Regions from separate parts of the Jejuibacter sp. L23 genome, predicted to be linked through region 3. Evidence: predicted binding sites of a transcription regulator. Region 3 holds the regulator's gene; each other region holds the start of a gene.

The links. Region 3 encodes CRP, which controls carbon source genes, mostly activating them, when cyclic AMP is high. Its sites were predicted from a motif close to ATGTGANNNNNNTCACAT; they were not measured.
Positions count from the first base shown of each region.
Region 1: a site for CRP is predicted at 1,997-2,014, ahead of focA (formate transporter FocA). Genes of this name have one in related genera too.
Region 2: a site for CRP is predicted at 3,940-3,957, ahead of pth (aminoacyl-tRNA hydrolase). Genes of this name have one in related genera too.
Region 4: a site for CRP is predicted at 5,340-5,357, ahead of ldtB (L,D-transpeptidase). Genes of this name have one in related genera too.

Region 1 covers NZ_CP138199.1:1,888,709-1,896,213, reverse strand. The annotation lists gene ycaO (30S ribosomal protein S12 methylthiotransferase accessory factor YcaO) at 1-1,676, shown strand, start outside; gene focA (formate transporter FocA) at 2,073-2,930, shown strand; gene pflB (formate C-acetyltransferase) at 2,980-5,262, shown strand; gene pflA (pyruvate formate lyase 1-activating protein) at 5,435-6,175, shown strand; gene SCU88_RS08710 (MFS transporter) at 6,554-7,505, opposite strand, start outside.
Region 2 covers NZ_CP138199.1:2,994,003-3,001,507, forward strand. The annotation lists gene prs (ribose-phosphate diphosphokinase) at 80-1,027, shown strand; gene dauA (C4-dicarboxylic acid transporter DauA) at 1,128-2,795, shown strand; gene tnpA (IS200/IS605 family transposase) at 2,916-3,374, opposite strand; gene ychH (stress-induced protein YchH) at 3,572-3,856, opposite strand; gene pth (aminoacyl-tRNA hydrolase) at 4,130-4,714, shown strand; gene ychF (redox-regulated ATPase YchF) at 4,852-5,943, shown strand; gene SCU88_RS13910 (hypothetical protein) at 6,261-7,274, shown strand; gene dbpA (ATP-dependent RNA helicase DbpA) at 7,344-7,505, opposite strand, start outside.
Region 3 covers NZ_CP138199.1:4,801,772-4,809,276, forward strand. The annotation lists gene SCU88_RS22990 (phosphoribulokinase) at 1-783, shown strand, start outside; gene SCU88_RS22995 (OsmC family protein) at 828-1,232, opposite strand; gene crp (cAMP-activated global transcriptional regulator CRP) at 1,537-2,169, shown strand; gene SCU88_RS23005 (YccS/YhfK family putative transporter) at 2,242-4,326, shown strand; gene argD (bifunctional acetylornithine/succinyldiaminopimelate transaminase) at 4,327-5,547, opposite strand; gene pabA (aminodeoxychorismate synthase component 2) at 5,637-6,200, opposite strand; gene SCU88_RS23020 (putative adenosine monophosphate-protein transferase Fic) at 6,233-6,871, opposite strand; gene ppiA (peptidylprolyl isomerase A) at 6,976-7,505, opposite strand, start outside.
Region 4 covers NZ_CP138199.1:1,804,432-1,811,936, forward strand. The annotation lists gene glnH (glutamine ABC transporter substrate-binding protein GlnH) at 1-452, opposite strand, end outside; gene dps (DNA starvation/stationary phase protection protein Dps) at 789-1,292, opposite strand; gene rhtA (threonine/homoserine exporter RhtA) at 1,526-2,413, opposite strand; gene SCU88_RS08340 (hypothetical protein) at 2,663-2,725, shown strand; gene ompX (outer membrane protein OmpX) at 2,781-3,293, shown strand; gene mntS (manganase accumulation protein MntS) at 3,488-3,616, opposite strand; gene mntR (manganese-binding transcriptional regulator MntR) at 3,794-4,258, shown strand; gene ldtB (L,D-transpeptidase) at 4,319-5,233, opposite strand; gene SCU88_RS08365 (ABC-F family ATPase) at 5,479-7,071, shown strand; gene SCU88_RS08370 (TIM-barrel domain-containing protein) at 7,122-7,505, opposite strand, start outside.

The sequences.
Region 1 (7,505 bases), 2.4 Mb from region 3:
TTGAAGAGGCCTCCTGGCTCAACCCGGTTCCCAATGTCTGGTCTGTGCATATTCGCGATAAGGAGTGTCCGCTGTGTTTCAGCAACGGTAAAGGGGCCACGGAAAAAGCCGCGCTGGCATCGGCGCTGGGCGAATATTTTGAGCGCCTGTCCACCAACTATTTCTTCGCCGACTTCTGGCTGGGAGAAAGTCAGGCTAACGCACCCTTCGTGCATTACCCTAACGAGAAGTGGTTCCCGATCCCGGCGGACGATAGCCTGCCGGAAGGGATCCTGGATCCGCGTCTGCATGATTTTTACGATCCGGATCGCGCGCTGACCGGCAGCCAACTGGTCGACCTGCAGACCGGTAACACCCAGCGCGGCGTGTGCGCCCTGCCCTTCGTACGTCAGTCGGATAATCAGACCGTTTATATTCCGATGAACATCATCGGTAACCTGTACGTGTCTAACGGCATGTCGGCGGGCAACACCGCCAACGAGGCGCGAGTTCAGGGACTGTCCGAAGTTTTCGAACGCCATATTAAAAACCGGATTATCGCCGAGAGTATCAGCCTGCCGGAGATTCCGGGCGAGGTACTGGCACGCTATCCCGCCGTGGTGGCCGCCATTGAAAAGCTGGAAGCCGAAGGCTTCCCGATCTTTGCCTATGACGGCTCGCTGGGCGGTAAATATCCCGTGATCTGCGTAGTGCTGTTTAACCCGGAAAACGGCACCTGCTTTGCTTCGTTTGGCGCCCATCCTGACTTCGGCGTGGCGCTGGAGCGTACCGTTACCGAACTGCTTCAGGGCCGTAGCCTGAAGGATCTGGATGTCTTTACCCCGCCAACCTTCGACGACGAAGAGGTAGCCGAACACGCTAACCTGGAGACGCACTTTATCGACTCCAGCGGCCTGATCTCCTGGGATATGTTTAAACAGGATGCCGATTACCCGTTCGTGGACTGGAACTTCTCTGGCACCACCGCCGAAGAGTTCGCCGCGCTGATGGCCATCTTCAATGCCGAAGATAAAGAGGTCTACATCGCCGACTACGAGCATCTGGGGGTTTACGCCTGCCGCATTCTGGTGCCGGGCATGTCCGATATCTATCCGGCGGAAGATTTGTGGCTCGCCAATAACAATATGGGCAGCCACCTGCGCGATACCATCCTGAGTCTGCCGGACAGCCGCTGGCAGAAAGAGGAATATCTGCAGTTGATTGAACGCCTGGACGACGAAGGACTGGATGATTTTACCCGGGTTCGCGAACTGCTGGGTCTGGCCACCGGGAAAGATAACGGCTGGCACACCCTGCGCATTGGCGAGCTGAAGGCTATGCTGGCTCTGGCAGGCGGCGATCTGGATCAGGCGCTGATCTGGACCGAATGGACCATGGAGTTTAACGCTTCCCTCTTCAGCCCGGAGCGCGCCCGCTACTACCGCTGTCTGCAAACCCTGCTTCTGCTATCAATGGAAGAGGAGCGCGAACCGCTACAGTACCTGAATGCCTTTATCCGTATGTACGGGGCTGACACGGTCGACGCCGCCAGTCAGGCGATGAGTGGTGAAGCCCCCTTCTACGGGCTGCAGACGGTAGACAGCGATCTGCACGCCTTCCCGGCGCATCGCGCGCTGCTGGGAGCCTGGGGAAAACTTCAGCGCGCCAAGGCGCAATTCCAGACCAAAGCGCAATAAAATTGATTCTACCCCTCTTGGGGTAGAGCGGATTTTGCTATATTACGGGGCGTTTCTGACGCCCCGTTTTTTTATTTTGCGCAGCGTCGCCCAGATGTAACTCTGCGGTTAAATATGGGTAAATAAATAATTTACCCGTCTTGCCTTTCAGTTACTTAATTTCATCAATAATTCAAATAAATTAACCGCACAGGAGGAGGAATCGAAAATATTTCAACTCAACACGTAAATCTTAAAATTTATTTTTACTAATTAATTCAATCAATTACACTGAAAATGTGCATTAAACACACATTTATCAGGCCCATTAGCCAGGCGAGATATGATCTGCATCAAATTCTCATCTATAATGCTTTGTTAGTATCTCCTCGCCGACTTAGTTAAGAGAGAGTTAGTGTGAAAGCTGACAACCCTTTTGATCTGTTACTTCCACCCGCTATGGCGAAAGTTGCCGAAGAAGCGGGTGTTTATAAGGCAACAAAACATCCGCTGACCACTTTTTTTCTAGCCATTACTGCGGGCGTATTCATCTCTATCGCTTTCGTCTTTTATATCACTGCCACAACGGGCACTGCCGATATGCCTTACGGCATCGCCAAACTGATCGGTGGTATCTGTTTCTCTCTCGGCCTTATTCTTTGCGTGATCTGCGGCGCCGACCTGTTTACCTCTACGGTACTGATTGTGGTCGCCAAAGCCAGCGGCCGGATCAGCTGGGGACAACTGGCAAGAAACTGGATTAACGTCTATCTTGGCAACCTGATCGGCGCACTACTTTTTGTTCTACTCATCTGGCTGTCCGGTGAGTATATGGTGGCAAATGGCGGTTGGGGACTGAATGTCCTGCAGACGGCCGACCACAAAATGCATCACACATTTATCGAAGCCGTATGCCTCGGTATTCTGGCCAACCTGATGGTTTGCCTGGCGGTCTGGATGAGCTACTCCGGCCGCAGCCTGATGGATAAGGCTATGATTATGGTGCTCCCCGTCGGCATGTTTGTCGCCAGCGGCTTTGAGCACAGCATTGCGAATATGTTTATGATCCCCATGGGCATCATGATTCGCAACTTCGGCTCACCAGAATTCTGGCAGGCGATTGGCGCTACGCCGGAAAGTTTCTCACATCTGACCGTAACCCATTTCATCACCGATAACCTGATTCCGGTGACTATCGGTAACATCATCGGTGGTGGTTTACTGGTTGGATTGACGTATTGGGTGATTTATCTGCGCGGCGGCGACAAGCACTAAGTCTCGCCGGGCGGTAAATAAGAACTCCACATTAGAAGGTAGGTGTTACATGTCCGAGCTTAATGAAAAGTTAGCCACAGCCTGGGAAGGTTTTGCTAAAGGTGACTGGCAGAATGAAGTCAACGTACGTGACTTCATCCAGAAAAACTACACCCCGTATGAGGGCGACGAATCCTTCCTGGCGGGCGCTACCGATGCGACTACCCGTCTGTGGGATGACGTTATGGAAGGCGTTAAAATCGAAAACCGCACTCACGCGCCGGTTGATTTCGATACTGCCGTAGCTTCTACCATCACCTCTCACGATGCCGGCTACATCATCAAAGATCTGGAAAAGATCGTGGGTCTGCAGACTGAAAAACCGCTGAAGCGTGGTCTGATTCCGTTCGGCGGCATCAAAATGATCGTTAACTCCTGCAAGGCGTACGATCGTGAAATCGACCCGGAAATCCTGAAGATTTTCACCGAGTACCGTAAGACCCACAACCAGGGCGTATTCGATGTTTATACTCCGGACATCCTGCGCTGCCGTAAATCCGGCGTGCTGACCGGTCTGCCGGATGCCTACGGCCGCGGTCGTATCATCGGTGACTACCGTCGCGTTGCGCTGTACGGTATCGACTACCTGATGAAAGACAAATTCGCCCAGTTTACCTCTCTGCAGACCAAACTGGAGAACGGCGAAGATCTGGAAGCGACCATCCGTCTGCGTGAAGAGATCGCTGAACAGCATCGCGCACTGGGTCAGATCAAAGAGATGGCGGCTAAATACGGCTGCGATATCTCCGGCCCGGCAACCAACGCTCAGGAAGCCGTACAGTGGACCTACTTCGGCTACCTGGCCGCCGTTAAATCTCAGAACGGCGCTGCGATGTCCTTCGGTCGCGTATCCAGCTTCCTGGATGTTTACATCGACCGTGACCTGAAAGCAGGCAAAATCACCGAACAGGACGCTCAGGAAATGATCGACCACCTGGTGATGAAACTGCGTATGGTTCGCTTCCTGCGTACTCCGGAATATGACGAACTGTTCTCCGGCGACCCGATTTGGGCAACCGAATCTATCGGCGGTATGGGTCTCGACGGCCGTACTCTGGTCACCAAAAGCAGCTTCCGTTTCCTGAACACCCTGTACACCATGGGGCCGTCTCCGGAACCGAACATGACCATTCTGTGGTCTGAAAAACTGCCGCTGAACTTCAAAAAATTCGCCGCGAAAGTCTCCATCGACACCTCATCCGTACAGTATGAGAACGATGACCTGATGCGTCCGGATTTCAACAACGACGACTATGCTATCGCCTGCTGCGTAAGCCCGATGATCGTTGGTAAGCAGATGCAGTTCTTCGGTGCCCGTGCAAACCTGGCGAAAACCATGCTGTATGCTATCAACGGCGGCGTGGACGAGAAGCTGAAAATGCAGGTTGGCCCGAAAGAAGCGCCGATCAAAGACGAGGTGCTGAACTTCGATACCGTTATGGATCGCATGGATCACTTCATGGACTGGCTGGCGAAGCAGTATGTCACCGCCCTGAACATCATCCACTACATGCATGACAAGTACAGCTACGAAGCCTCTCTGATGGCTCTGCACGACCGTGACGTTGTTCGCACCATGGCTTGCGGTATCGCCGGTCTGTCCGTTGCGGCTGACTCCCTGTCTGCTATCAAGTACGCAAAAGTTAAGCCGATTCGTGACGAAGATGGTCTGGCGACCGACTTCGAAATCGAAGGCGAATACCCGCAGTTCGGTAATAACGATCCGCGCGTTGATGACCTGGCCGTAGACCTGGTAGAGCGCTTCATGAAGAAAATTCAGAAGCTGACCACCTACCGCAACGCTATCCCGACTCAGTCGGTTCTGACCATCACCTCTAACGTGGTTTATGGTAAGAAAACCGGTAACACTCCGGATGGCCGTCGCGCCGGTGCTCCGTTCGGCCCGGGTGCTAACCCGATGCACGGTCGTGACCAGAAAGGCGCCGTTGCCTCTCTGACTTCCGTTGCTAAACTGCCGTTCGCCTACGCGAAAGATGGTATCTCCTATACCTTCTCTATCGTGCCGAACGCGCTGGGTAAAGATGACGAAGTGCGTAAGACCAACCTGGCAGGCCTGATGGATGGTTATTTCCACCATGAAGCCAGCATCGAAGGCGGTCAGCACCTGAACGTTAACGTCATGAACCGCGAAATGCTGCTCGACGCGATGGAAAACCCGGAGAAATATCCGCAGCTGACCATCCGCGTTTCCGGCTACGCTGTTCGCTTCAACTCTCTGACTAAAGAGCAGCAGCAGGACGTTATTACCCGTACTTTCACTCAGTCCATTTAATGGGATTGACTGAAAAGGTGTAAAATAAAAAGGCTCCACCTGGTGTGGAGCCTTCTTTATAGAGCCGCTTTTGTAAGACTCCCTGCCAGGGAATCCCACAAAATTGACTCGACGCGGCACTCAGACCGCGCAACCCCGCCCCGGCGGGCGCCCAACTGGAGATAACATCGCAATGTCAGCTATTGGTCGCATTCACTCCTTCGAATCCTGCGGCACCGTGGACGGTCCCGGTATTCGCTTTATCACCTTCTTCCAGGGCTGCCTGATGCGCTGCCTCTATTGCCATAACCGCGATACCTGGGACACCCACGGCGGTAAAGAGATTACCGTCGAAGATCTGATGAAAGACGTTGTGACCTATCGCCACTTTATGAATGCTTCCGGCGGTGGCGTTACCGCATCCGGCGGCGAGGCCATTTTGCAGGCAGAGTTCGTGCGCGACTGGTTCCGCGCCTGTAAAAAAGAGGGAATCCACACCTGCCTGGACACCAACGGCTTTGTACGTCGTTACGATCCGGTTATCGACGAACTGCTGGAGGTCACCGATCTGGTGATGCTGGATCTCAAGCAGATGAATGATGATGTGCACCAGCTGCTGGTCGGCGTCTCCAACCACCGTACTCTGGAGTTTGCCCGCTACCTGTCGGACAAAGGCATTAACACCTGGATTCGCTACGTGGTGGTACCCGGCTGGTCGGACGACGATGACTCCGCGCATCGACTCGGCGAATTTACCCGCGATATGGGGAACGTCGAAAAGATCGAGCTACTGCCCTATCACGAGCTGGGCAAACACAAATGGGTCGCCATGGGTGAAGAGTACAAGCTGGACGGCGTAAAACCACCGCCGAAAGAGACCATGGAACGGGTTAAGGGCATCCTGGAACAGTATGGTCATAAGGTGATGTACTGACTCCCCATCCGAACGGAGCTGGCCTCCCCCGGCTCCCCTTCTCTTTTATCCCCTCGTTCCCACCATAATCGCCAACAGAAAAGTTCGGAGCTAAAACAGGTGCTGCTATCCAACTACAGGCAAACGATTATCGCCACGAACAGGTTTAAACTGAGCGGCTGCGATTTTCAGCTCTCTGAACACAAGGGCTCCTGTAAGTTAATTAAGAGATCAAATATTTCTGGCGCCCTAAAAAACGAGCACACGTCTGACCGGAAAACTTTACTGTATATTCAGTGGGATAAAAACGAACTTCTGAAAAACCGGGAACGGGGAGCTAAGGCAGGATCGCCCTCAACGACGCAGGCTATGGCCTGGTACGTTGAGGGTCAGAGAAAATCAGGCGTGCGCCACCGGGGTCGGATGATGGCCCGCTTTGCGCAGCAGCATCATCAGATAGACGAAGGCCACACTGGCGATAGTGATAAACAGCAGATTATCAGAGTAGCGCTCCATCAGCATTGAGGTCAGGGAGGGGCCCGCCAGGCTCCCCAGGGTGTAACTCAACAGCAGCGCCTGGTTCATTGCCACCAGCTGATGGTGTTCCACCTTTTCACAGGCCCAGGCCATGGCGACCGGATAGAGGGTAAAGCCCGCCGCCCCCAGAATAAACAGCGACGGACCCATCGCCGCGTTGCTCAGCATCGCCAGCGCGCCCAGAATCACCACAAACACCTGAACCCGCAGCACCAGCAGCCGCCCATAGCGCTCAGAAAGGCGACCAATTGGCCACTGACCGACAATCCCGGCGCTGACCATGACCGCCATCCAGAAACCAATATGGGCATCGCTGATTCCCTGATGGTTCAGCCACAGCGGCATCAACCCGTACAGCGAACCCAGCACTATCCCGGAGATAATGCAGCCATTAACCCCCAGACGCGCCTGACGCAAACGCAGCATGCTCCACATCGGCGTGGCGGCCTGGTGCTCGCCATGGCCGCTCAGAATGCGGGCAAATAACAACGGCAGCATACCTGCCAGCACCAGCGCGGTGACCCAGGGTAGTACGCTCAGCAGCTCTGTAGATACCTTGCTGATAAGCAACTGACCCGCCACGGTCCCCATGTAGTAGACCATCATGTAAGCAGCCAGCAGACGCCCACGATTACGGGAGGTACCGCTGCACATCAGCGCGCTTTCCACCACCACCCAGATCATGGCACAGCCGATACCGGCCACAAAACGCCACATCAGCCAGCTCCAGAAGCCGACCGCCAGTCCCAGACCGGCGCAGGCTACGGCAAAAATCAACGATGCCAGCCAGTAGCTACGGTTAAAACCCAGCTTT
Region 2 (7,505 bases), 1.8 Mb from region 3:
GATGTGCCACCCCGCCCGCACCGGATAACGGTGCGATGGCCCATCATCCACTACTGGACGCATGCCTGAGGTTCTTCTCGTGCCTGATATGAAGCTTTTTGCTGGTAACGCCACCCCGGAACTGGCTCAACGTATTGCCAACCGCCTGTACACTTCTCTTGGAGACGCCGCTGTCGGCCGCTTCAGCGATGGAGAAGTCAGTGTACAAATCAACGAAAACGTACGTGGTGGCGATATTTTCATCATCCAGTCAACCTGTGCACCCACCAATGACAACCTGATGGAGCTGGTCGTCATGGTCGACGCCCTGCGCCGCGCTTCCGCAGGACGCATTACCGCCGTTATCCCCTACTTCGGCTACGCCCGTCAGGATCGCCGCGTGCGCTCCGCACGTGTGCCGATTACCGCCAAAGTGGTTGCCGATTTCCTCTCCAGCGTCGGCGTGGATCGCGTTCTGACCGTAGACCTGCACGCTGAGCAGATTCAGGGCTTTTTCGACGTTCCCGTAGACAACGTGTTCGGTAGCCCGATCCTGCTGGAAGATATGCTGCAGAAAGATCTCGACAACCCGATCGTGGTTTCTCCGGATATCGGCGGCGTTGTGCGCGCCCGTGCCGTTGCCAAACTGCTGAACGACACCGAAATGGCTATCATCGATAAACGTCGCCCGCGTGCCAACGTTTCTCAGGTGATGCACATTATCGGTGACGTCGCCGGTCGCGACTGCGTTCTGGTTGACGATATGATCGATACCGGCGGCACCCTGTGCAAAGCCGCCGAAGCCCTAAAAGAGCGCGGCGCCAAACGCGTATTCGCTTACGCCACCCACCCCATCTTTTCGGGCAACGCGGTCACCAACCTGCGTAACTCGACGATCGATGAAGTGGTGGTCTGCGACACCATTCCGCTCTCTGACGAGATTAAAGCCCTGCCGAACGTGCGTACGCTGACGCTCTCCGGCATGCTGGCCGAAGCGATTCGCCGTATCAGCAACGAAGAATCCATCTCCGCCATGTTCGACCACTAATCGAACGGCTCAGAAAAAACCCGCTTCGGCGGGTTTTTTCTTTTTTGTTACACATTTGTATGATCAATACCTCGCGCCGCCGGCGCCCATGGACGACATCGTGAACTTTCGTAATACCGTACTTCCCTTTCGCGCGCTGGTGGATGCCTGCTGGCGCGAACCCTACAGCGCCGCCCGCTTCAGCCGCGATCTGATCGCCGGTCTGACCGTAGGGATTATCGCTATTCCGCTGGCCATGGCGCTGGCTATCGCCAGCGGCGTACCGCCCCAGTATGGGCTTTATACTTCGGCGGTGGCAGGTATCATCATTGCCGTGACCGGCGGTTCGCGCTATAGCGTTTCCGGCCCCACGGCCGCCTTTGTGGTGATTCTCTATCCGGTTTCGCAGCAGTTCGGACTCAGCGGCCTGCTGGTGGCGACGCTGCTTTCCGGGGTATTCCTGATTCTGTTCGGCCTGGCGCGCTTCGGGCGGCTGATTGAATATATCCCTCTACCGGTCACCCTGGGCTTTACTTCCGGGATCGCCATTACCATCGCCACCATGCAGATTAAGGATTTCCTTGGGCTGACGCTGAACCACACGCCGGAGCACTACACCGACAAAGTGGCGGCCCTGGCGATAGCATTACCCACGCTAAATTTGGGAGATACCGTCACAGGCTGCGTTACGCTGGCGGTACTGGTGCTGTGGCCGCGGCTGGGCCTGCGCCTGCCTGGCCACCTACCCGCACTGCTGGCAGGCTGCGCGGTCATGGGAATCGTGATGCTGGCAGGCGGGGAAGTGGCTACCATCGGTACTCGCTTTCACTATCTGCTGGCCGACGGTAGCCAGGGTAATGGCATTCCGCCGCTGCTACCCCAGCTGATGCTGCCATGGTCGCTGCCGGGCGATACTTTTACCCTGAATCTGGATTCGCTACAGGCCCTGTTACCGGCAGCCTTTTCGATGGCGCTACTGGGGGCCATTGAATCGCTGCTATGCGCGGTGGTGCTGGACGGCATGACCGGCACCCGCCATAACGCCAACGGCGAGCTGCTGGGCCAGGGGCTGGGCAATATTGTCGCGCCATTCTTCGGCGGCATTACCGCCACCGCCGCTATCGCCCGCTCCGCCGCTAACGTGCGCGCCGGGGCCAGCTCGCCGGTATCGGCCATTATCCATGCCCTGCTGGTGCTGCTGGCGCTGCTGGCTCTTGCTCCGCTGCTCTCCTGGCTGCCGCTTTCCGCCATGGCGGCGCTGCTGCTGATGGTGGCCTGGAATATGAGCGAGGCGCGTAAAGTGGTGGCGCTACTGCGTCAGGCGCCGAAGGACGACATCATCGTGATGCTGATTTGTATGTCACTGACGGTGCTGTTCGATATGGTCATCGCCATTAGCGTGGGGATCGTCATGGCATCGCTGCTGTTTATGCGGCGCATTGCGCGCATGACCCGGCTGGCGCCACTGCCGGTGACGACCCCGGACGACGTGCTGGCGCTGCGTGTCACCGGGCCGCTGTTTTTCGCCGCGGCGGAAGGGATCTTTAACGATCTGAGCCAGCGCCTTAACGGCCACCGGATCCTGATACTGCAATGGGATGCAGTACCGCTGCTTGACGCGGGAGGGCTGGATGCCCTGCGCCGCTTTGTGGCGAAACTGCCTGAAGGCTGTGAACTGCGCATCTGTAATCTGGAATTCCAGCCGCTGCGGACTCTGGCCCGGGCCGGTATTCAGCCCATTCCCGGTCGCCTGGCCTTCTTCGCCGATCGCGACGAAGCGCTGGCCTGAATACGAGATAAAATAAATATCCTCCGGCATAGCCGGAGGTTTTTCAGATGCGCCTATAAGGCTCTCTTACCTGCCGCGCCCTAACAGGCGCATACGATCTGACATTTGCATCAAACTTCGTTACTTACGGCCCGTAAACGGGCTACCTGGATACGGAATCGATAACTGTTCTCCCAGCTTGTCCTGCTCCAGTTGGTGCTTTATGTATTCCTGTATCCTTGCCGTGTTCTTGCCCACCGTGTCTACATAATACCCACGACACCAGAACTCCCTGTTCCTGTATTTGAACTTCAGATCTCCAAACTGCTCGTACAGCATCAGACTGCTTTTCCCTTTCAGATAACCCATGAAGCTCGACACGCTTATCTTCGGCGGGATCTCCACAAGCATATGGATATGATCTGCACAGCATTCCGCTTCCAGTATCTTCACACTTTTCCATTCACACAGCTTTCTTAAGATCTTACCTATCGCCCTGCGCTTCCCTCCATAGAACACCTGTCTCCGGTATTTCGGCGCAAAAACTATGTGATATTTACAGTTCCATCGGGTATGCGCTAAGCTCTTTTCGTCCCCCATTGGGACCCCCTTTTGATTTCTTGTTTAACCCTTGCAGTTGCCAGACCGCAAGGTGTTTTAACAAATCAAAAGGGGTTTATATAACTGATTTATAGCTGAAAGCTTCACGGAACCCCCAGCCTAGCTGGGGGTTTTCTGTATACAACAAAAAAGCGCCGTATCAGACGGCGCCTTCTTCATGACCTGGCGAACGAGCATCAACTGTGGTGATGCTGCCTGCCGCCGCTGCGACGGCAGCGTTTATCGTAGTGCCGTACCCACCAGTAGCGATCTGTCACCCGTTCACGACCGCTAATACGTGCCCCCGCCAGCCACAGAATTGCGCCAACAAAGATGCTGAATACCGCACCGTGGGCTAAAAATTCTGGTAAATTAAGCTGTGGAAGCTGGTTAAGTACGGAATAGCCTACGCCGCCAATCATTACCACTAACCCCAACCCCATCAACATATTGCCGAGTAATGAAGCGTTTTTGCGTTTCATCTGTCACCTCCGGAACCTTGGGTCGCCAGGGAATATCCCCTTTCCTTGTAAGTCAAAGTATAGGCAATTACTCATTTCAATGTGTGCGGTCTCGATCACAACTCAGAACATTTGACTAACAAAACTTTACAAATAACCTACTGAACATCTTACATTTTGAATGATTGGTATAAGTGATTATTATCATTCACAACCAAAGCGGCGTACGCCTTTTGTCATCGCGCCTTCGGCACAGTACACTAGCGCGCAGGTCAAACCCTTTAGGACAGTGATGTGACGATTAAACTGATTGTCGGCCTCGCCAACCCGGGTGCGGAATATGCCGCTACCCGCCATAACGCCGGGGCCTGGTATGTGGATCTGCTGGCTGAGCGCCACGGCCAGCCGCTGAAAGAAGAGGCGAAATTCTTCGGTTATACCGCCCGCATCAACATTAATGGCGAGGATGTGCGCCTGCTGGTCCCCACTACCTTTATGAACCTGAGTGGTAAAGCGGTGGCTGCACTGGCGAGTTTCTACCGTATTAATCCGGACGAAATTCTGGTGGCCCACGATGAGCTCGACCTGCCTCCGGGCGTGGCAAAGTTTAAACTCGGCGGCGGCCACGGCGGTCATAACGGGCTTAAAGACATCATCAGCAAATTGGGCAATAACCCCAACTTTCACCGTCTTCGCGTAGGAATCGGCCATCCGGGCGATAAAAACAAGGTTGTCGGTTTTGTACTGGGCAAACCTCAGGCAGCCGAACAGAAGCTGATTGACGAAGCCGTAGACGAAGCGGCGCGTTGCACCGAAGTGTGGTTTAAAGAGGGGCTGGCGAAGGCAACCAGCCGGCTGCATAGCTTTAAAGCGCAGTAGCCCCCTGTCCCGGCCACGGGCGGGATTTCTCCCCCCTGGGCGCCGGGTTTAGGTGTATAATAGCCATAGTCATTCGTTTTTCATCATCAGGCAGCCTATAACCTGATGATTATCAAGCAATTAAGGTGATCTAAACCATGGGATTCAAATGCGGTATCGTCGGCCTGCCGAACGTGGGTAAATCCACTCTGTTCAACGCCCTGACCAAAGCAGGCATTGAAGCGGCGAACTTCCCGTTTTGTACTATCGAGCCGAACACTGGCGTGGTGCCGATGCCCGATCCGCGTCTGGACAAACTTGCCGAAATCGTAAAACCGCAGCGCGTGCTGCCAACCACCATGGAGTTCGTGGATATCGCGGGCCTGGTGAAAGGCGCATCCAAAGGCGAAGGTCTGGGCAACCAGTTCCTGATGAACATCCGTGAGACTGAAGCTATCGGCCACGTGGTGCGCTGCTTTGAGAACGACAATATCATCCACGTCGCGGGCAAGGTAAACCCGGCGGAAGATATTGAAGTGATCAACACCGAGCTGGCGCTGTCTGATCTGGACACCTGCGAGCGCGCCATTCACCGGGTACAGAAGAAGGCCAAAGGCGGCGATAAAGACGCTAAAGCCGAGCTGGCGGTGCTGGAAAAGTGCCTGCCGCAGCTGGAGCAGGCCGGTATGCTGCGTAGCCTGGATCTGAGCAAAGAAGAGAAAGCGCTGATCCGCTACCTGAGCTTCCTGACCATGAAGCCCACCATGTATATCGCCAACGTTAACGAAGACGGTTTCGAAAATAATCCGTACCTGGACATGGTCCGCGAAATCGCCGCCGGTGAAGGTTCAGTGGTGGTTGCGGTCTGCGCCGCCGTAGAAGCCGATATCGCCGAGCTGGAAGACGACGAGCGCGACGAATTTATGCAGGAGCTGGGTCTGGAAGAGCCGGGCCTGAACCGCGTGATTCGCGCTGGTTACGAACTGCTGAACCTGCAGACCTACTTCACCGCAGGCGTGAAGGAAGTGCGCGCCTGGACCATTCCGGTTGGCGCCACCGCCCCACAGGCGGCCGGTAAAATTCACACCGACTTCGAAAAAGGCTTTATCCGTGCCCAGACCATCGCCTACGAGGATTTTATTACCTATAAGGGCGAACAGGGTGCCAAAGAGGCCGGTAAGATGCGCGCCGAAGGCAAGGAGTATATCGTTAAGGATGGCGATGTGATGAATTTCTTGTTTAACGTCTAAGCGTTGCTGCTGTCTTAGGGGATTCGCTGAATCTCTCGCCAGACGGATAAAACACAAAAATCCACGCAGTTGCGTGGATTTTTTTATGGGAATTGCATATTTTGTGACTGGATGCCTGTTTCTGCATCAAACCATTCTTCATCTGCTATATCATCAAATATCACGTTTATAGGGAATCCGTCATGCCACCATAGTCCGGTTGTGATGGAACGAATTGCCCTAAAGATAAAAAACTTGCAAAATGATATATCGTGCTGCATAAAATGAATTAACATAATTCCATGGCATATCACACCTATGGTAGCTGGAGGAGAACAATGGCAAGGAAAAAGATATGGGCATACGCTTACAAAGGGAATCGTGAGTATATTAAAAATAAGACCATGGATAAGGAAAGACTATTCTATATATGGGAAGTAATGAAAATGAGAAGGGAAAATCCCGAAGAGCTCTCCTTATTAACATTTATGAGCACACAATCTAATAAAAATAAACGCTCAGAACTGGTTGATGTAAAAACATCCAAAAGCGTTTTTTTTAGATACAAGTCCCGTCCGGCTACCGACACCGAACCCCAGCATTCGGATTCAGATTTAATGTCACATGAAATAGCAATCCTGGTACTTTCCGAAATGCAGACCATAAAATTCCAGGACAAAGATAAAATTTATGAAATTGAATTCGATAAGATCAAGAAAGATGATTTAAATATAAGATTTGAAAATGGCGCAACTTACATCCCTGATCTGATGGGATTCTTTAAAAAGCCAGAATCACTGGCAAGAAAATGGGGTGGTAAGGTTGCGATTGAGGTTAAAGTCACTCATGCCTGTGAAGATATTAAAATCAAAGATTTCTACGATCATAACATCCCCATTATCGAAGTATCATTAGGCAGCAAAATGCGATTGTGGTCGGAACTAAAGAACGCAGACATTAACGATAATGAAATGGAGAGGCATTACCACTTTTTGCATCAGAAGTTCTCGAATGTTGTTTATATGAAGATATTATCCGACCCTATTATGCCGAATGAAGCCAGGGTTCTCATCTCATCCATAAAAAAAGAGGTAACAGAGTTAAAAAATACCATCCAGAACTATCAAAACCGGCTCCAGACTCAGTCAACTCAAAACAAAGAACATCTCGAAAAAATAGATTCACTGGAGAAAAAGAATACCACCCAGTATCAAACCATACATGCTTCCCTTGATAGCGCGCTAGAAAAAAACAGAATCCTTGAAGAAAAAGTACAGCAGTTAAAAAAAGTTGATTATACGCAACTGAGTCTCACGGAGAAACTTAAGAAACTATTCCAGTATAACGCATGAATTCCCTGTAGCTGATAGCTTATCGATAAGAAATCCATACCAGTCGATGGATTTCTTATGTACCCAGCCCTACTTCAACAACCTCACCTTTACCGCCCTGCCCTTAATTTTGCCCTGCTGTAGCTGCTTCCAGGCATGGCGCGCCTGGCTTTGCTTAACCGCTACATAAGCATGCATAGGGTGGATCACAATCTTGCCGATATCGGCGCCGTCCAGACCCATTTCACCGGT
Region 3 (7,505 bases):
TTCGCCGAACTCGGGCTCAGAGCCGCCGAGCTCGAAGGTGACAGTTTCCACCGCTATACCCGCCCGGAAATGGATATGGAGATTCGCAAGGCCCGGGATTTAGGGCGCCATATCAGCTATTTCGGCCCGGACGCCAATGACTTTGGTCTGCTGGAAAATACCTTTACCGAATATGGTCATAGCGGTACGGGAAAGTCCCGCAAATATCTACATACCTACGATGAAGCAGTGCCCTGGGATCAGGTGCCAGGCACCTTTACTCCCTGGCAGCCGCTACCAGAACCTACGGACGTACTGTTCTACGAAGGGCTGCACGGCGGCGTGGTCACCTCGCAGCACGATGTGGCGCAGCATGTGGATCTACTGGTCGGCGTAGTACCCATCGTCAACCTGGAGTGGATTCAGAAACTGGTGCGCGACACCAGCGAGCGCGGCCATTCCCGTGAAGCCGTGATGGATTCGGTGGTGCGTTCGATGGAAGACTACATTAACTACATCACCCCGCAGTTCTCACGTACCCACATCAACTTCCAGCGCGTGCCGACGGTAGATACCTCTAATCCCTTCGCCGCCAGAGAGATCCCGTCGCTGGATGAAAGCTTTGTGGTGATCCACTTCCGGGATCTGGAGGTCGATTATCCCTGGCTGCTGGCGATGCTGCAGGGCTCGTTTATCTCGCATATCAATACGCTGGTGGTGCCGGGCGGCAAGATGGGACTGGCGATGGAGCTGATTATGACGCCGCTGGTGCGGCGCATTATGGAAGGTAAAAAGATAGCCTAATCCCTGGCTGGGGAGGGGAATCTGTCTCCCCTCCCCAGCCAGCATCAGCCTTCCACCACCTCATATGAATGGGTGATATTCACCGCTTTACCCAACATCAGCGCCACAGAGCAGTATTTCTCGGCAGACAAATCCACCGCACGCGACACCGCATTGTCTTTCAGATCCTGGCCGGTAACGATAAAGTGCAGATTGATATGAGTGAACAGGCGCGGCGCCTCTTCACGACGCTCCGAGGTTAGCTTCACCTCGCAGTCGGTCACGCCGTGGCGACCCTTTTGCAGAATAGAGACCACATCGATGGCGCTACAGCTTCCCACCGCCATCAGCACCATCTCCATCGGACTGGGGGCCTTGTCGCCGGAATTCCCGTCCATCAGCACCTGATGCCCGGAGGCGGACTCACCCAGGAAAGTCAGGCCCTCAACCCATTTTACTCGTGACTGCATGTTGTCGCTCCCATCAAGCCATTTTCCCCACAGAGTAAGCCGCCGCAAAGAAAGTCGCAACAGAAGGCGATCCGGGTCAAGCTGAAACGAGACAATAGGAGACACCCGGAAAAAGCTATGCTAAAACACTGAGGATACCCTCTCGCGGCGCGGCGAAGCGCGTACGGGATGAAATTTCACGTGAAATTTATGTAGCTTACAGGCTTTTCTCATGCCAGATCCCCAAGAGCGGGGACAAACGATCAATACGCCCGGAGGCCCATATTCTTCCGGGCGTCAGCTTATAACCAGAGGATAACCGCGCATGGTGCTTGGCAAACCGCAAACAGACCCGACTCTCGAATGGTTTTTGTCTCATTGCCACATTCATAAGTATCCATCGAAGAGCACACTTATTCATCAGGGTGAAAAAGCCGAAACCCTCTATTACATCGTTAAGGGCTCTGTCGCAGTACTTATCAAAGATGAGGAAGGGAAAGAGATGATCCTCTCTTACCTGAATCAGGGGGATTTCATTGGTGAACTGGGGCTATTCGAAGAAGGCCAGGAGCGTAGCGCCTGGGTACGGGCGAAAACCGCCTGCGAAGTCGCTGAAATCTCCTATAAGAAATTCCGTCAGCTGATCCAGGTAAACCCGGACATTCTGATGCGCCTTTCCTCGCAGATGGCCCGCCGTCTGCAGGTCACCTCAGAGAAAGTGGGCAATCTCGCCTTCCTGGATGTGACAGGTCGTATCGCACAGACCCTGCTAAACCTGGCAAAACAGCCGGACGCAATGACCCATCCAGACGGAATGCAGATCAAAATCACCCGTCAGGAAATTGGGCAGATCGTGGGCTGTTCCCGCGAAACCGTTGGCCGTATTCTGAAGATGCTGGAAGATCAAAACCTGATCTCCGCACACGGGAAAACCATCGTCGTCTTCGGTACCCGTTAATCCCGGTCTGTAACGGCGTGTTGTGGCAACGCGCCGTTTTTCTCTTTGCCACTGACGCGTTACCCTGTGCCAATGCGCCGACTGATCTATCACCCCGAAGTTAACTATGCGCTGCGTCAGACCCTGGTACTGTCGCTGCCGGTGATTATCGGGCTAATATTCGGTAGCCTGCAACAGGGCCTGCTCTTCTCGCTGGTTCCCGCCTGTTGCAATATCGCGGGCCTGGATACCCCCCATAAACGTTTCTTTAAACGCCTGATCGTCGGCGGCTCGCTGTTCGCCTTTAGCAGCCTGATGGTTCAGCTACTGCTGATGGAAAAGCTGCCACTGGCCGCCATCTTCTTCGGAATGGCGCTGTTACTGGGCGTTACGGCGGAAATCAGCGCCCTGCATGGCCGCCTGTTGCCTGCTTCGCTTATCGCCGCGATCTTTACTCTGGGGCTGGCCGGCAATATGCCGGTCTGGCAGCCGATGCTGCTGTATGCGCTCGGCACCCTGTGGTACGGCGCCTTTAACTGGTTCTGGTTCTGGATGTGGCGTGAACAGCCGCTACGCGAGACCCTGAGCCTGCTCTATCGCGAACTGGCGGACTACTGCGAAGCCAAATACAGCCTGCTGACCCAGCATACCGATCCGGAAAATGCGCTGCCGCCGCTGCTGATTCGTCAGCAAAAGGTGGTGGATCTCATCAGCCTCTGTTATCAGCAGTTGCATATGCTATCTGCCACCAGCCGCCAGAATGATTATAAGCGCCTGCTGCGCGTCTTTCAGGTGGCGCTGGATCTTCAGGAGCATATTTCCGTCAGCCTTCACCAGCCTGAAGAGGTACAGAAACTGGTAGAGCAGAGCCACGCGGAACCGGTGATTCGCTGGGCGGCCCGTACCGTGGCCGCCCGACTGCGCGTAGTCAGCGACGATATACTCTACCACCGCTATCCCCGGCGCTTTAGCATGGAAAAACCCATCTCCGCGCTGGAAAAGATTGCCCGCCAGCATCCGGAAAACCCGGTGGGGCAGTTCTGCCACTATCACTTCAGCCGTATCGCCCGACTACTGCGCACCCAGCGCCCGCTCTATATTCGGGATCTGATGGCCGACCGGCAACAGCATCTTCCGCTGCTTCGGGCGCTGCGCAGCTATCTGTCGCTGAAGTCCTCGGCGCTGCGTAGCGCAGCGCGCATTGGAACCATGCTTGCCATCGCCAGTCTGCTTGGCGCCGCGCTCAATCTGCCCAAACCCTGGTGGATACTGATGACCATCATGTTTGTCACCCAGAACGGCTATGGCGCCACCCGGGTACGCATTCTGCACCGGGCGGGGGGAACTATCGCGGGTCTGTTAATTGCGGCGGGCGCGCTGCACTTTAACGTACCCCAGGGCTATATTCTGGCGGGAATGCTGCTGATAACGCTGATTGGCTACCTGATAATCCGTAAACATTACGCGCTGGCGACCGTCGGATTTACCATCACTGCGGTGTACAGCCTGCAACTGCTTTCGCTGAGCGGTGAGCAGTTTATTATGACCCGACTGGTGGATACGCTGCTCGGTTGCCTGATCGCCTTTGGCGGCATGGTCTGGCTGTGGCCTCAGTGGCAGAGCGGCCTGCTACGACAGAATGCCCACGATGCGCTGGAGCGCGACCAGCAGGCCATCCGCCAGATCCTGAGCGACGATCCACAGCCCGGCCCGCTGGCCTGGGAGCGAATGCGGGTCAATCAGGCCCATAATGCGCTCTATAACTCGCTAAATCAGGCAATGCAGGAGCCATCATTCAATAACCGTTACCTGGCCGATATGAAGCTATGGGTAACCCACAGCCAGTTTATCGTCGAGCATATTAACGCCATGACGATCCTGGCGCGCGAGCATAATATGCTGACGCCAGCGCTGGCCCAACGCTATCTGCAATCCTGTGAAATCGCTATTCAGCGCTGCCAGCAACGGCTGACCTGGGACAACCCCGACGACAGCGGGGCCATTCACGTACTGGACGACCCCGAGGCGCTCACCATTGGCCCAATGAGTACCATGGAGCGCCATCTGGATCGCATCCTCAGCCATCTGAATGCGATGCATACCATCTCTTCCGTGGCCTGGCATCAGCGCCCCCACCACGGCGCCTGGCTACGCCGCCGTCTGCAAAGCCACAAATAATCATCCCAGGGCAATTTTCTGCACCGCTTTGGCGAAACGCGCCATGCCTTCATCGATGTCGGCGTCTTCCACCACCAGCGACGGCGCCAGACGAACCACGTCCGGCCCGGCATTCAACACCATAACGCCCTGCTCCGCTGCTGCGTTCAGCAGATCCCGGGCGCGCCCTTTATATGCTTCACTCAACTCAGCACCAATCAGTAGCCCCATACCGCGAACTTCGCTGAAAATATTGAATTGCTCGTTGATCTGACGCAGATGGTCGACAAAACGCTGACGCTTGCTCTGAATGCCACCCAGCACTTGTGGGGTATTAATGATGTCGAAGGCCGCTTCCGCCACTGCGCATGCCAGCGGGTTACCGCCATAGGTCGAGCCATGGGAGCCCACGTGGAAAGCAGAGGCAATCTCCTGGGTCGTCAGCATCGCGCTCACCGGGAAACCGCCGCCCAACGCTTTGGCGCTGGTCAGAATGTCCGGCGTCACACCGTAGTGCATATAGCTGAACAGCTTGCCCACGCGACCCATACCGCACTGTACCTCATCAAAGACCAGCAACGCCTGATAGTGGTCGCACAGGTCACGCAGCCCCTGCAGGAACTCCGGCGTGGCGGCGGTGACTCCCCCTTCTCCCTGAATCGGCTCGACCACCACGGCACAGGTGTGGTCATCCATGACGGCTTTCACGGCGTGCAGATCGTTAAAGGGCACATGGATAATATCAGCAGGTTTAGGGCCGAAGCCGTCTGAATACTTGGGCTGTCCACCGACCGATACGGTAAACAGTGAACGCCCGTGGAAAGCATTATGGAAGGCGATAATTTTGGTTTTGTACGGACTGTAGCGCGTGGAAGCATAGTAACGCGCCAGCTTAAAGGCGGTTTCATTGGCTTCGGTGCCGGAATTCATGAAAATCACCCGCTCAGCGAAGGTCGCGTCAATGATCTTACGACCCAGACGCAGCGCCGGTTCATTGGTGAACACATTGCTGGTATGCCACAGAGTCTCTCCCTGCTGCTTCAGCGCCGACACCAGAGCCGGGTGGCAGTGTCCCAGTGCCGTGACGGCAATACCACCGGCAAAGTCAACGTACTCTTTGCCCTGCTGGTCCCAGACCCTGCTGCCCTGCCCCTTCACCGGGATAAACTGCGCCGGTGCATAAACGGGCAGGATGACATCATCAAAAGTGGCGCGAGTAATCGCTGAATTTTCATTTGCCATGGGTTAACCGTCCCTTTTTTACGCACATCTTTAATTGAAAATATAATCATTAAATATGCATAAAAAATCACACACTGGCAAACATAAAATCAGCGCTTCAGGAAGTTTTCCAGCAACCGGTGCCCCTGTTCGCTCAGGATACTCTCGGGATGAAATTGCACCCCCTCCAGCGCCAGCGTCCGGTGGCGCAGCCCCATAATCTCCTGCTCATCGCTCCAGGCCGTCGCTTCCAGACAGTCAGGTAAGGTAGCGGGATCCACCAGCAGCGAATGATATCGGGTCACCGTCAGGGGATTATTCAGCCCCTGGAATACACCGACGCCCGTATGGCGGATAGCGGAGGTCTTGCCGTGCATCACCTTACCGGCACGTACCACCGATGCGCCAAACGCCTGGGCGATCGCCTGATGCCCCAGACAGACCCCCAGAATCGGCAGCCGACCGGCGAAATGGCGGATAGCAGCCAGAGAAATGCCTGCTTCATTGGGCGTGCAGGGACCGGGGGAGATCACCAGTTGCCGGGGTGCCAGCGCCGTTATCTCATCAAGCGAGAGCTCATCATTACGCTTCACCCTGACATCAGCCCCGAGTTCGCAGAAATACTGGTAGAGGTTCCAGGTAAAAGAGTCGTAGTTGTCGATCAGTAATAGCATGGCGGCTCCGGCAAAAATGATACCGCGCTATTCTACGCTTTTTCCCCTGCTACGCTCACGACAGTTGCGAACAACGCCTCCAGTGGCGCCGGATCGCCCATAGCGCTACTCTGGCAGGCATCGCGCCATGCCTGTGGGGTAACGGGTTTCCAGTCCAGACAGTAACCAGCGTGGATCGCCATCTGTTCAAAGAAAATACGCTGAGTACGACCGCTACCGAGCCGGAACGGATGCAGAACATTAATCTCGCCGTAATACCAGGCCAGCCGCGTCACAAAGCGATGGCGCTCCAGCCCCGCCAGATAGTGCTCATTCTCCAGCTTTTGCATCAGCGCATTACCCTCTTTTTCGATTCGGGTAAACAGGCAGAAAGGCGTATCTCCCAGCGAAATATCCACCTGGCGCAGTTCGCCGGCCCGATCGAACAGTTCGATAAACAGATGATGATGGATGGCGCACAGCCAGGGCAAGCCGCGCAGTACCGGGCCCAGCTCCAGCGTGGCAAGGCGTTGCGTCGTCAACGCCAGCGCTTCGCCGCTCAGTGCGTTACCCGCGGGCTCCGGCGCGCGCCCGGAATCAGGGATCTCCAGCCGACAGCTGTCCTGAAAGCAGGGCAAGCGTCGCTGTTCCCACAGGCGGATTTTTTGTTTGTCGGTGAGTTTTTTGGTCATGACACCTCCCGTACGCAGCCCGTTTGCCACAAGTATAAGCAGCAATTCCGGACCGCGTCGGGGGCAGAGCAGCACGCGGGCGTCAGGGCCCGCGCGCGAAGAGATTAAGGCAGCGGCTTCACAGACAGAATAACGATCGGTTTTGTCGGTACATTCTGGTAAGGGCCGACATCGTGAGTCTGGGTCTGAGAGATCTTATCGACAACGTCCATTCCTTTCACAACTTTACCAAATACCGCATAACCGAAGTCACGCTGGCCGTGGTCGAGGAAAGCGTTATCGGCCACGTTGATAAAGAACTGGCTGGTGGCGCTGTCTTTATCTGCCGTACGCGCCATCGCAATAGTGCCACGGGTATTACGCAGACCATTGTCCGCTTCGTTCTTAATCGGCGGCTTCGGCTGCTTCTGCTGCAATTCTTTGTTAAAACCGCCGCCCTGAACCATAAAGCCCGGAATCACGCGGTGGAAGACAGTACCGTTATAAAAACCGCTGTTGGCATAGTCCAGGAAGTTTTGTACTGAAACCGGCGCTTTCTGGCTATCCAGCTCAAGTTCAATATCGCCTGCAGAGGTATTCAACAGAACGTGCGGGGAGCCTTTTGCCGCCAGTGCGGCGGGAGAAAGCGTTGAAA
Region 4 (7,505 bases), 2.3 Mb from region 3:
TTAATGTTTTGCTTCGCGTAATCCACCGAACCCGTACCGCTCTTCACGGCCAGCACCTTACCGTCGAGATCTTTAACGCTCTTCACCTCGTCGTTATTAGCCCTGACCATTACTAACAGACCACTCTTGTAGTAGCCGTCGGAGAAGTCGATGGCGCGTTTGCGCTCGTCGGTAATAGTGATACCCGCCAGCGCGAGATCGACATTACGGGTTTGCAGCGCCGGAATAATGCCGCTGAAATCCATGGGCTTCAGGGTGTAGTCCAGTTTGAGCTCTTTGGCGATGGCGGCCCAGAGGTCAATATCAAAACCGACATACTGATTTCCCTGCTTAAACTCAAAGGGAACAAAGGCGGTATCGGTCGCCACGATCAATTTTTTTTCTGCAGCCGTAGTCGAAACGGCGAAAGCGAGAGTGAGTGCAGCCAGAGAACACTTCAAAACAGACTTCATAGCTCTTCCTTTTGGTATGCCCGGTGAACGCACCGGATCGGACTAAACGCAGTATGAAAAATTCATGCCATGATATCTAACTGACTGAATTCATTGATTGTTAAAAGTGAGCCCTGCACCAGCGTGCAGACAATAATCGGATATTGCACCGGAGTGGGGCGCGCTTGCTCATCCGGTTAGCACTACTCTATTTAGCGTAAAATCCACAGGAGGAACAATCGCCTGATAACAATTGTGTGAGGTGTTTATTGCAATAATTTAACTTTTGCAGGAAGAAAGAAGGGGGGATGCACTCTGATAGTGCGCCCCCTTAGGGAGGAGGCGCGACAGGGGGACTTATTCGAGGTTGGCTTCGATGAACCACAGGAATTTATCCAGATCGCGGGAAGCCGCGGTAAAGATATCTGCAGTGTCTTCATCTTTGGCTTCGCTAATGGCTTTACGTACGTCGTTAGCGACGATGGCATAGCGGTCAGCCAGCTCTTTCAGGTGTTCCTGAACGGTATGAATATCGAGCGGGTAGCTTTTCAGCGGCGTGTTGCTGTTGATCACCTGGGCAGTGCCCAGTGCAACGCCGCCTAACTGCACGGCACGTTCGGCCATGGTATCCATATGCTCGTTCAGCGCATCACGGAAACCATCCAGCATTTCGTGTACGGCAATGAAGTTAGCACCGCGCATATTCCAGTGAGCCTGTTTGGTGATGAGCGCCAGATCGATGAACTGGACAACCTGACGGTTCAGCAACTCAATGGTCTCTTTTTTCTCGCCATCAGCCACATCATTGCGGGTGTAAAGCAGCTCAGAAGATTTTGTTTTCACCAGTTTAGCGGTACTCATGATTTCATGTCCTCTTGATGTTTATGTCCCAAAAAACTTCGGGAATAAGTATAGCACCGCTTTTTTACTCTGCTGGTTGCGATATTGCCTATTAGTTAAATAGTAATGATGAAATTGTCTTTATCAAATTGTTAATAATCAAAGTGTTGTATTAAAAAGCCAGCATTTCTTGCGAAATACTGGCAGAAAAAGCGTAACGACGTATTGTTATTATTTTGTGAAATTTAAGCCGCTTAATTAATATCAATACTCTCGACTTTCGGTTCGCGTTTTAGCGTCAGTGTGGAGCCCACAGAGGCCAGAACGATCGACAGCAGGCCCAACAACTGGATGGCACTCAGGCGTTCCCCCAGGAACAGCATTCCGGAGAGCGCAGCCATACCCGGCTCCATGCTCATCAGGGTACCGAAAGTACGGGTAGGCAGACGGGTCAGCGCCACCATCTCCAGCGAGTAGGGGAGTGCGGTGGAAAGTACGGCAATGGCCAGTCCCAGCGGCAGCAGCGACCACTGCCATAATGCAGGGCCCGCCTGCCAGACGCCGACAGGAATGAAAACCAGTGCTGCAATCACTGAGCCCATCGCCACGGTGGCCGGACCGTGGCCGTCGCCAGCGCGCTGACCGGTCAGGATATAGACGGCCCAGCAGGCGCCCGCCAGCAGCGCCCAGGCGGCGCCTGCTGGATCAATGCCCGAAATCCCGTCACCCAGCGGCAGCAGCATCCACAGGCCGCCGATGGCAAGCAGCACCCACAGGAAATCAACGGGGCGGCGGGATGAGAAAAGCGCCACTGCCAGCGGCCCGGTAAATTCCAGGGCTACGGCGATCCCCAGCGGGATACTGTGCAGAGAGAGGTAAAAGAAGTAGTTCATTCCCCCCAGAGCCAGTCCGTAAAGCAGCAGCGGGATGCGCTGTTCGGGCTGAAAGCGCAGACGCCAGGGTTTAAATACCACCACCAGAATCAGGGTGCCCAGCGCCAGGCGCAGCGCGGTGACGCCGGGGGCGCCGACCAGGGGGAACAGGGATTTGGCGAGAGAAGCGCCGCTCTGAATAGAGGTCATGGCGATGAGCAGCAGCACCACGGGCACCCAGGCGGGCGATTTACGGGACAACGTTGGCATCCTGCATCCTGTCAGTTTTTGTCAATGAATCGTTAATAAAGGAAAATCTGGCTCAGTGTAATGGAAGAGTTGTTTCTGGTTTAGCATCCGTTGAAAAAAAAGTTTCTGCCGATCGTTATGATTCGCGGCATCAGAAGTTCCCTACGAACGATGATTTTAGGATTAATCTGAATGGAAGCCTGCGGGAATGAGGACCATAATAGCATTCCGCCTGCAAAATTACGTGTCTTATGAAAGGGATAGTCAGTTCTGGAAACGTTCTGTTACATGAAATGGCGCCTTAGACAACGCAAATCCCGCAGAGTTTCTTAAAGTAGTTTGATATATTTATAACTTAGGACTTACTTGAAGCACATTTGAGGTGGTTATGAAAAAAATTGCATGTCTTTCAGCTCTGGCCTGTGTTCTGGCCGTTTCCGCCGGTTCTGCAGTGGCCGGTACCGCAACTGTTTCTGGTGGCTACGCGCAGAGTGATTTCCAGGGCGTTGCCAGCAAAGCTAACGGTTTCAACCTGAAGTACCGTTATGAGTTCGACAACAGCCCGCTGGGCGTTATCGGCTCTTTCACCTACACCGAGCACGATCGTACCGGTCGCGGTGGTGACTATCAGAAAGGCCAGTACTATGGTCTGACTGCGGGTCCGGCTTACCGTCTGGCTGACTGGGTTAGCATCTACGGCGTAATCGGTGTGGGCTATGGTAAATTCCAGACCACCCAGTACCCGGATCACGGCGACATGAGCGACGCAGGCTTCTCTTACGGTGCGGGTCTGCAGTTCAACCCGATCGAAAACGTTGCTCTGGACTTCTCTTACGAGCAGAGCCGTATTCGTAGCGTTGACGTTGGCACCTGGATCGCTGGTGTTGGTTACCGCTTCTAATCCTTCCCTCTTACAGGGAAAGAGAAAAATCCGCCTTCACGGCGGATTTTTTTTGCCTGCAGTTTGAGTATAGCCGGGATTAATTCGTCCGAAAGCGAAGGCCGACGCGGCATGGCAGTTCGCAAAAACAGGATTAAGAGGATGAAAGGCGACGCTGGCTGGTTGCCGGTCAGGGGAGGTATGGGAAAGGGAGGTTAGCGTTGCTCGTTGTTCGAACGCGACGCCTTACCGTTCACCATATCACACAGCATGTTCAGCAGCATCAGCCGCACCCGAAAGGGAGAGTGGGTAAACACCAGCATACACCTCTTAAATTCATTCATCGGCTCCTCCTTCTTCACTCGTTGCCGCGCTTCCTTTGCGACCGTCTGTATTCTATACAGATATAGCACAAGCTATATTACATAGCTATTGCTATTGAGTTAATTTTTTGTGGTTACGCGATGCTGGTTTACAATAAGGGCCGTTAAATTTCATATGCAGCACCCGGGAGAAGTTGAATGAGCCGTCGCGCAGGTAAGCCAGAAAGCCCCAGAGAAGGAAAGCTGGTTGATGTGGAAGCCCACGTTGAAGGTTTTCGTCAGGTACGCGAGGCCCACCGCCGGGAGTTGATCGATGATTACGTTGAGCTGATTGACGATCTGATCCGCGAAGTGGGAGAGGCGCGTCAGGTGGATATGGCGGCGCGTCTGGGGGTCTCACAGCCAACGGTGGCGAAAATGCTCAAGCGCCTGGCCTCGGTGGGATTGATCGAGCAGATCCCCTGGCGCGGCGTGTTTCTGACTGCAGAAGGGGCGAAGCTGGCAGAGGAGAGTCGGGAACGTCATCAGATAGTGGAAAACTTCCTGCTGGCGCTGGGAGTGAGTCCGGATACCGCCCGCCGCGATGCGGAAGGGATGGAGCACCACGTTAGCGAAGAGACGCTGGAACTATTCCGCCGCTTTAGCGAGACGCGTCAGGAATAACCGTCGCCCCCATAATAAAAAAGGCCGCTTGTGCGGCCTTTTTTGCTGGCATAACGGCTATCAGTTAAGACGTACCGGCATACCGGAACGGTTCTCAACGGCTTGCTGCACCACGCTCTGATCGACGTCTGCCTGGTCGGTCACTTCACGCAGTTTCTTCGTCAACACAATCGGCACTTCTTCTTTACCGGCCATCTGGGCCTCGGTGGTAGAGAGCGGATTATGCACTTCGATATAGCGGCTGCCGTCCGGCTCGGTCGTGGTTTTTACCGGCTCATCGATAAACTGCACGCGGGTGCCGACCGGCACGTTCTCGAACAGGAACTTAATGTCGTCGTTACGCAGACGCACGCAGCCGTGGCTTACCCGCAGGCCAATACCGAAGTTGGCATTGGTGCCGTGGATGGCGTACAGGCGGCCGATATACAGGGCGTACAGACCCATCGGGTTATCCGGACCCGCCGGGAATACGGCAGGTAGATATTCACCGCGAGCCTTATATTCGGCGTGCATCTTGGCGGTCGGGGTCCAGGTGGGGTTCGCGCGCTTGCGCTCTACCTTGGTGGTCCAGTTAATCGGCGTATCTTTACCCAGCTCGCCGATCCCAATCGGCAGAACCACGACGGTACCGCTGTCTTTCGGGTAGTAGTAAAGACGCATTTCGGCACTGTTGATGATGATGCCCTTACGCGGCGCATCCGGCAGGATGAGCTGCTGAGGAATGGTCAGCACGGTACCGGCTTTTGGCAGATAGGGATCCACGCCGTGGTTGGCTTCCATCATGTTGGACAGCCCCATCTGGTACTGTGCCGCAAAGTATTCCAGAGGCTGCTTGTTACCCTCCGGAACGGTGACAACCTGATTCTGGCCGACGAGACGGCTCCCCTCAGGGGGCAGCGGATAGGTTACCGCAGAGGCAGTTTTACAAAAACCGACAAGGGTAAATGCTGCCAGTAAAAGCGTACGTAATTTCATAGTTAAGTCGCGCAGTTGTTATCGGTGCCACAGAGGCTATTGGTTAAGATACGGTGAAAGTGCCGCCAGCGCATTATAGGAGCATTGGGGCGCTGAGGAAATTCGGATGTGGATGAAATCACATTTTTCACCTGAATTTGTGTATTAGTGTAGGTTATTTTGTCACGGATTTGGATCCGGGCGATCCCTGAACGCACTTATGGCATAATGTCGTGTTTATCACACTTTCAACCTGGGGAAGATTCTTGTTAGTTTCCAGTAATGTCACCATGCAGTTCGGCAGTAAGCCGCTGTTCGAAAACATCTCCGTTAAGTTTGGCGGCGGTAATCGCTACGGTCTGATCGGCGCCAACGGTAGCGGAAAATCAACTTTTATGAAGATCCTGGGGGGCGATCTGCAGCCGAGCGGCGGCAATGTCTCTCACGATCCCGATGAGCGTATCGGTAAGCTGCGTCAGGATCAGTTCGCCTTCGAACAGTACACGGTGCTGGATACGGTCATCATGGGGCATACGGAACTGTGGGAAGTTAAGCAGGAGCGCGACCGCATCTATGCTCTGCCGGAAATGAGCGAAGAAGAAGGCTATAAGGTTGCCGATCTGGAAGTGAAATACGGCGAAATGGATGGTTATTCCGCCGAAGCGCGAGCCGGTGAACTGCTGCTGGGCGTGGGCATTCCCCAGGAGCAGCACTACGGGCCGATGAGCGAGGTGGCGCCTGGCTGGAAACTGCGCGTGCTGCTGGCTCAGGCGCTGTTCTCCAACCCGGATATCCTGCTGCTCGACGAACCGACCAACAACCTGGATATCGACACCATTCGCTGGCTGGAGCAGGTGCTTAACGAGCGCGACAGCACCATGATTATTATTTCCCACGACCGCCACTTCCTGAACATGGTCTGCACCCATATGGCGGATCTCGACTACGGCTCGCTGCGGGTGTATCCTGGCAACTACGATGAGTATATGACCGCGGCGACCCAGGCGCGCGAACGCCTGTTGTCGGATAACGCTAAAAAGAAGGCGCAGATCGCCGAACTTCAGTCATTCGTCAGTCGCTTTAGCGCCAACGCTTCCAAATCGCGTCAGGCCACCTCCCGCGCCCGTCAGATAGACAAAATCAAGCTGGAAGAGGTGAAAGCCTCCAGTCGCCAGAACCCGTTCATCCGCTTTGAGCAGGATAAAAAACTGTTCCGTAATGCGCTGGAAGTGAAGGATCTCAGCAAGGGGTTCGATAACGGCCCGCTGTTCAGCGGCTTCGGCACGCTGATGGAAGTGGGCGAGAAGCTTGCGGTGCTGGGCACCAACGGCGTGGGTAAATCGACCCTGCTGAAAACCCTGGTGGGCGAACTGACGCCAGACAATGGTACGGTGAAGTGGTCCGAAAACGCGCGCATTGGCTACTACGCTCAGGATCACGCCGCGGACTTTGACTGCGATCTGAATGTTTTCGACTGGATGAGCCAGTGGAAACAGGAAGGAGATGACGAGCAGGCTGTGCGTAGCGTGCTGGGTCGTCTGCTGTTCAGCCAGGACGATATCCGCAAACCGGTGAAGGTGCTGTCCGGGGGTGAGAAAGGACGGATGCTGTTCGGCAAGTTGATGATGGAGCGCCCCAATATCCTGGTGATGGATGAACCTACCAACCACCTGGATATGGAGTCCATCGAGTCGCTGAACAGCGCGCTGGAGCTTTATGAAGGAACGCTGGTCTTTGTCTCCCACGACCGTGAGTTCGTAAGCTCTCTGGCGACCCGCATCGTGGAAATCACGCCTCAGGGCGTGGTCGACTTCGGCGGTGGTTACGAAGAGTATCTGCGCAGTAAAGGTATCGAATAACGGTACCGTGCGTTCCCTCTCCCCGGGCGGGAGAGGGAACGACAGCGCCTTTATTTAAGCGCCCAGCAATTTCCCTCCACGCCGTCGATAGTCAGACGACGCGTTTCGCCTTCCGGTAATGTTATGTGCAGTTCAGACCAGGCCGGGCGCCAGTCGCCGCGAACGTTAAACTTCAGGTTGATGGAATCGGCGTTACAGGTCATCTCCCAACTGAGCCACAGCGCGTTGCCCTCTTTATAACCCCAACTTTCGCCATCATCTTCGAACAGCTCGCCCTGAGAGTGCCCGACCCCTTTCAGCGGAAACAGCCGCAGCTCACGCTTGTCGTCGGCCCGGGCATCGCTATGGGCCAGACGCTGGCTTAACGGTACTCCGGCCCCTGCGCGAACCAGCATGGGCTGATGCTCCAGCGGGGCGGGCAGGGTGACCTGCTG